Regions from separate parts of the Corynebacterium faecale genome, predicted to be linked through region 3. Evidence: predicted binding sites of a transcription regulator. Region 3 holds the regulator's gene; each other region holds the start of a gene.

The links. Region 3 encodes LexA, which represses DNA repair genes until DNA is damaged. Its sites were predicted from a motif close to CGAACANNTGTTCG; they were not measured.
Region 1: the regulator LexA is predicted to act here: its motif matches at 984-997, upstream of CFAEC_RS07560 (HNH endonuclease signature motif containing protein).
Region 2: the regulator LexA is predicted to act here: its motif matches at 792-805, upstream of CFAEC_RS07135 (HNH endonuclease signature motif containing protein).

What each region holds. Positions count from the first base shown of each region.
Region 1 covers NZ_CP047204.1:1,654,125-1,656,397, forward strand. Annotated here, with positions in the region: gene fmt (methionyl-tRNA formyltransferase) at 1-172, opposite strand, end outside; gene def (peptide deformylase) at 189-698, opposite strand; gene CFAEC_RS07560 (HNH endonuclease signature motif containing protein) at 1,025-2,251, shown strand; gene CFAEC_RS07565 (primosomal protein N') at 2,248-2,273, opposite strand, start outside.
Region 2 covers NZ_CP047204.1:1,557,767-1,560,039, forward strand. Annotated here, with positions in the region: gene CFAEC_RS07125 (RecB family exonuclease) at 1-244, shown strand, start outside; gene CFAEC_RS07130 (HigA family addiction module antitoxin) at 457-720, shown strand; gene CFAEC_RS07135 (HNH endonuclease signature motif containing protein) at 919-2,273, shown strand, end outside.
Region 3 covers NZ_CP047204.1:1,769,157-1,771,429, forward strand. Annotated here, with positions in the region: gene lexA (transcriptional repressor LexA) at 552-1,307, shown strand; gene sugR (transcriptional regulator SugR) at 1,614-2,273, shown strand, end outside.

The DNA of each region.
Region 1 (2,273 bases), 120 kb from region 3:
CGATCCCGTGCTTTTCCGCCAGCTCGGCAACCGCTGAGGGGTGCAGGGTGCGACCACGGCCACGACGGGCATCAGGCTGGGTGAGCACCGCGACCACCTCATGGTCGGAATCGATCAGCTTCTGGAGCGCGACCACAGCCGGTTCCGGGGTTCCTGCAAAAACTAGGCGCATGTGCGTGGAAATTCCTTTACTTGTTGAACCAATCGGAGGCACGGATGACACCCATGGCGGCTTTGCGTTCCGCAGGATCCAGTCGCTTGAGGAACAACACACCGTCCAGATGGTCGGTCTCATGCTGGATGCACCTGGACAGCAGGCCCGAGGCAACCATGCCGATGGGGTTTCCATCTTTATCCTGGCCGGAGAGCCTGACGGTTTCATGGCGGGTGGTCTCTGCCGATACATCAGGAATGGAGAGGCAGCCCTCATTACCGGTCTGGGTGGTTTCACCCACCGGCTCCCACACCGGGTTGATCACATGCCCCCGCAGGCCACCGTCAACATGACTGCAGTCAAAGACAAACACGCGCCGCAGCACGCCGACCTGGTTGGCGGCTAACCCCACGCCGCCGGCATCCTCCATGGTGTCGAACATATCGTCCACGAGGACAGCCAGGGACTCGTCGAAATCGACGATTTCTTCTGCTCTGCTGGTCAATACCGGATCACCGAAAAGTCTGACGTCACGAACGGTCATGGTTGGGGTGGGTCTCCTTGAAAATCAAAAGGGGTTCATGGGAATTATTCACTGTAGCGTGCGGGCGCTCGGGCACACCTGAGGGTAGTGAAGGTGTGTCCCATCCTAACGCCCAGGCTTGACATGCCCTATATCCAGGTTGTTCCCCGACCACTGGCCCATTGCTCCGGGTGGGTGGCCCACTTGGCACGTGGACAGGGGCCGAACGGCAACGAAAGAGCAGCTCAAAGGCTATAAAGAAGCAACGGGGGCACCCGGTGTCCGGTGCGTGGTTTATGGTAAATTAGAACAGATGAACGACCCATGGTTACCGGAGGGGTGACACCATGAACACCGTCCATACACCGATCAACTACTACACCGTTAACAATCCAGCAGACCCGCAGGCCGTGGTCTTGAATGATATCACCAGACAGGCCCACCTGTTTTTCGAACAAGCCATGCCCGGAGAAGACACCGATTTCGAGCTCACCGTAGCCAGCCTGGCGATCTCCACAGGGCTCTCCCGTCGGAGAGTATCCAACATGATCATGGCTTTCTTCCAGCTCGCAGATCTACCGCTCCTCAATATCCGGCAACATGAGCTCTTCCACCTTGATCAGCAGCGCCTGATCAGCATCTCCCAGGCACTCTTCGGGTTGAACCCTGAACATCTGCCCATTGTGGATGAGCTCCTCACCGATTACCTCACACCATCCGCCCCGAATCAGCCGCTGCCACTTCCGGGCGCCATCAGCCACAAGATCAAGGCGATCCGGGACATGCTCAAGGATCCCAAGGCCACTGGCACTAATACCGGCTCCGGCAAGAAGGAGTTCTCCACCTCCGATAATCCCGATGGCACCACAGATCTTTATGCCACCGTGGATCCGGTTGAAGGAAAACTCATCACTGACGCCGTATCCAGACATGCCGAAGCCACTGGAAAAACCCCGGGCGAGGCTTTCGTCGATCTGATCCTCAGCAAGATCAAGATCACGGTTCAACTCAATATCTACCGTGCCACAGATCTGGCCCATGCCCCGGCCTGGGTATCCGGCATCGGGTGGCTGGATGAAGCCACCGGCCATCACTGGGCGGCCCAGGCAACGAGAACCCAGGACATGGATAAGGCCTTCGGGAAGCACGCCGCCGGCCATGATCCCACTCCGGACATCAGGGCGGCCGTGGAGGGGCGCGATGGCGGTTGTACAGCCCCGTACTGCTCGGTGCCAGCCACACACTGCGATCTCGACCACCGGATCAACCACGCCGATGGTGGATGCACCTGCACCGCCAACCTGTGCTGCCTCTGCCGCCGGCACCACAACGGCAAGACCTGCGGGCGCACCGTCTACCTCCAGGATCCGGTGACAGGGATCGTGGTCACCATCCTGGAGAACGGAAAGTGGGCGGTCACGGTTCCGGAGGGCCCACTGACTCCCCAGAGTGCACGGTGGGCCCAGACCGTGTCCCAGTACCGCACCGCACACCACAAGCGTTGGGCGGCAGCCGCCGAACACGAGGAAGCCACCCGGACAGCTGAGGTGCAGGAGGATGAACCACCCTTCTAACCGATGTGGACCGGATCCATCT
Region 2 (2,273 bases), 210 kb from region 3:
GTACCTCAAGGTCAACGATTCGATGTTCCTCGCCCCGTCGCGTGAGCAGTTGGAGTATTTCGAACGTGACCTGGGTGATCTCTGGGCGAAGATCGAGATGGACGGGAAGTCGGGTCGCTTCCGCACCAAGACATCCAAGCTGTGTGGCTGGTGCCCACATCAGGCGCTGTGCCCGGAGTTCGGGGGCGTGCCACCGGAGTACCCGGGGTGGCCGGGCAGCACGGCTGATGTGGCCCAGGAATAACCACGATATGAGTGGTCATTCCAAAGGATGATATTTCGACGCGGTTGAAAACAACGTGCAGCGCTGCAGGTTAGGAATGGTTTTCCTATCTTGCAAAGCGTTGTTTCGGGAATACTATGAAGATTAGCCTCGCATAACAGATTGCCCTATATATTCTTTGGTCTGTAGGCGTTATTCCCACTTGAAAATCAGCCGAGTTCCTGAAAGGAGTGTTGGCGATCTCTCTGCAGTTCCGGAAACCGCAACACCCAGGCGATGTCCTCCACGAGCGATTCCTCCAGCCCCGCGGAATCACCCACTATGACCTTGCCAAGAGCCTGCACATCACTGAAGCCACCATCTCCAATCTTGTCCAACGCCGCAGCGACCTCACCATTGGACTGGCCATGCGCCTCTCGCGCGTATTCCCACTCAGCACACAGGAATGGATCGCCCTGCAACGCGACTTTGACCAGGCCAACCGTCAGTCTGCCTGAGCCTTCCACCGCCGCACACCCCTTGGGTGTGCGGTTTTTTGCTTTACGACGACCCACCGCTCCTCAATTGTCGAACACGTGAGCGTTTGGCATGGGCAAAAATTAACGTAGGGGCTATGGACTTCGAACAGGCAGGCGCATAGAATGGATGCTAATGAGAGTTAGTTTGGGGAAACTACCACAGGGGGCACCGTCACGGTGGACACTACAGAGGCAATCAAATTACTGGACACCGCTCTATCCTCGTTGCTAAAGCACTACACCGACGATCCACAGGCCAGTCACTTCAATCAGGTGGACATCAAGACATTCGAGGAGCTCACCAACCAGATTCCGATGATCACCGCGGGCATGACCAAGACGGCCGCGCTTGCCAATGCCGCCACCCTGGTGGGATCGACGCACATCATTGATTATCTGGTGAAAGAACTGGGTTTGTCCCAGGCCGAGGCGTGGGCCAGGGCTCGTCGGGCCGAGGAGTTCTTCGGTGATGTCCTGCCCACTGCCAAGCCTGCTCCCGAGGCTGATCCGAATCCACAGACCGAAACCGAGCAGGAGCGTTCAGAGCGGGAAGCCCGCGAAGCTGAAGCCCGGGCGCGCGAGGCAGAAAACCGCAAGCGACGTCGAGAGGAGGCTGCGCATCGCAAACTGGCTGCCGAGAAGGTTGACATCATCAACCAGGAACTCAGTTACCTCAACCAGGACACCACGCCGTCCCGCTCCGAGCTCTATGAATTAGCACTGGCTGAAGCATCCAACCGTCGCCCCGAGGATCTACGCAAGTGGGTGCGGGCCGCAGTGGAGAAAGCGAATCACCGCGCCAAGGACCCCTTCGCCGCCACGAAGAACAGATATGTCCACGTGGGCAAACAGGATGCAAACGGTGGCTGCAGGATTTCCATCTACCTGGACGGTGAAGGGGCGGCCCTTCTCAATGCCGCATTGGCGGGATCGAACAAAAAGGGCCACGGCCTCAGCCTTGAGGATCCATCCAAAGACAGGAGAAGCTTTTCCCAGCGGAAAGCAGACGCTCTGGTCCAGATTCTCAAGGACTATAATTCCGGCAGACTCTCCCGTCGTGGTGGGGTGGGAACGATCGTGGTCTCCCTGTCCGCAAAGGATGTCGCGGACTTACCGGAGGCACAACCGGACAAGCGCTTCCCCACCAACACCGGCATCAACCTCACCGCTTCGGAGATCCTGAGGCTGGGGGCCGCGCGCTATGATTTCGGCGCTGTCCTTGACCCCGATTCCGGCCGGCCGCTGCACCTTGGTCGCACAAGTAGATCAGCAAGCCTCAACCAGCGACTGGCGCTGCTGGCATCGGAGCTGGTGTGCTCGGGGGAAGGCTGCGATGAACCCGCTGACAACAGCGATGTCCACCACATCGAGCCCTGGTACGCCGGTGGAGTCAGTGACATCGAAAACTTCACTTTCCGTTGTTTCAAACACCACCCTGACAACGATGACACCAGAACAGGTCAAGGCAACAAGGGTTATGCCGACCACGATCCGGATTCGGGACGAGTTGGTCACCGAAAACCCGATGGCAC
Region 3 (2,273 bases):
CTGGAAGCCTGTGTTCGATTGGTTAAAACTACGATTCCGGCGGCCCGCCTGGGTTTTGGAGATAACCCTATTCGAATCCCCTAGCGTTCGAATATGTACGGGATTCGCGCAGAACATCTCAGCCCGCCCACCAGCCCACACCGCTGCCGGGGGCACAACAACACCAGCCCGGACAACCCCGTTATCACTGCGTTCACCTGCGTCGATTGACATCACCATGACATTCTCCCATCCTTTTGCCCCGATTGTACGGTGCGGGCCTGACACAATCGAACATCATTATCGTTCAGGTGTTCGACTAGCTTCTACGTTCGATTTATATCACCGGGAGCGCCGGATGTCTATATCTGGGCCGAAAATGTCGAACACCCGTACCATTTCCGCAGGAGAGCATGTATGGTTAAGAAAAGCGAGATAGCGTCTGGTTCGAACACTCTGTTCCGCGTAACCGCACGGTTCCCCACCGTTGTGAAGCGCCGGGCAGACCGACGGCCAATGCATGACGGGCCCTTTATGCCCCTCAACCAACAACTGGAAGGACCTTAGTTATCATGACCACCGAGAAGACCTCCAAGGCCCGCGGCAGTCGTGGTAGCCGCACGGTGAAGATGCTTCCCAACGGCAAGCCAGATCCTGCGAGCCTGTCAGACAGGCAGCGGAGGATCCTGGAAGTCATCAGAGATGCTGTTGTCCTGAGGGGGTACCCGCCAAGCATCCGCGAGATCGGAGACGCTGCCGGCCTTCAATCAACCTCGTCGGTGGCCTATCAGCTGAAGGAGCTTGAGAAAAAGGGTTTCCTGCGTCGTGATCCCAACAAGCCCCGGGCCGTAGATGTCCGGCACCTTCCAGATACGGACAGCCGACCAAAGGTTGGCCCCAAGGTCAAAGCGAAGGCAACGGCCGGCGATGTTGCCAAGTCGGAACTCGCAGTAGGCGCTTCTCTGGTTCCCGTGGTGGGCAAGATCGCTGCAGGCAATCCCATCCTCGCGGAGCAGAATATCGAAGAGTACTACCCGCTCCCCTCGGACATCGTCGGTGATGGTGAGCTGTACATGCTCCAGGTGGTGGGTGAATCCATGAAGGACGCCGGAATCCTTGACGGTGACTGGGTGGTGGTGCGTTCCCAGCCCGTCGCCGAACAGGGCGAGTTCGTCGCCGCCATGATCGATGGTGAGGCTACCGTGAAGGAATTCCACAAGGACTCTTCGGGAATCTGGCTGCTTCCACATAATGATTCCTTCGCCCCGATACCAGGAGAAAACGCTGAGATCATGGGCAAGGTCGTCTCAGTGATGCGCAAGCTCTAGACAGCACCCCACCCACACACCCCGTTTGTGCTTCCGATCGGTTGTGCAAACGGGTTTTTCTCTAGCTGACCTATTTCGGGGGTGGTAAACCTTCTTCGTAAATCATCCTCACACTATTGGGTTTATTGTGGGTTTCTCATAGTCCGGGGCTTACTTTTGCATTGGTCCTGCCCGATCTAGTGTGATTTAGGCTTAGAGGGGCTACCTTCCCGCAACTTAAAGCAGGAATCGGACGTTGAATAGTGAAATAATAGAAACCAATATCGGACATATATCCGAAATGAACTTTTTGCTTTAAGGAGCGGCATGTACGCAGAGGAACGACGTCGTCAGATCGCCTCACTGACGGCGGTTGAAGGACGGGTCAACGTCACCGAACTTGCAGGCCGTTTCGATGTCACCGCTGAAACTATCCGCAGAGATCTGGCGGTTCTTGATCGGGAGGGCATCGTCCACCGTGTCCATGGAGGTGCGGTGGCCACCCAGTCGTTCCAGACCACCGAACTCAGCCTGGATACCCGGTTCCGCTCCGCATCGTCCGCAAAGTACTCGATTTCCAAGGCTGCCATGCAGTTCCTCCCGCCCGCACACGGGGGAATGTTCCTTGATGCGGGAACCACAGTGACTGCTCTGGCGGACCTGATCTCTGAGCACCCCAACGCCAATCAGTGGTCGATTGTGACCAACTGCCTACCCATAGCTCTCAGTCTGGCCAATGCCGGACTCGATGATGTTCAACTCCTGGGTGGAAGCGTCCGGGCGATCACGCAGGCGGTCGTGGGCGACACGGCGTTGCGCACCCTGGCACTCATGCGGGCTGATGTGGTGTTCATCGGGACGAACGCCCTGACACTCGATCATGGATTATCCACCGCCGATTCACAGGAGGCGGCCATGAAATCAGCGATGATCACCAATGCCCACAAGGTGGTTGTGTTGTGTGACTCCACCAAAATGGGCACGGAC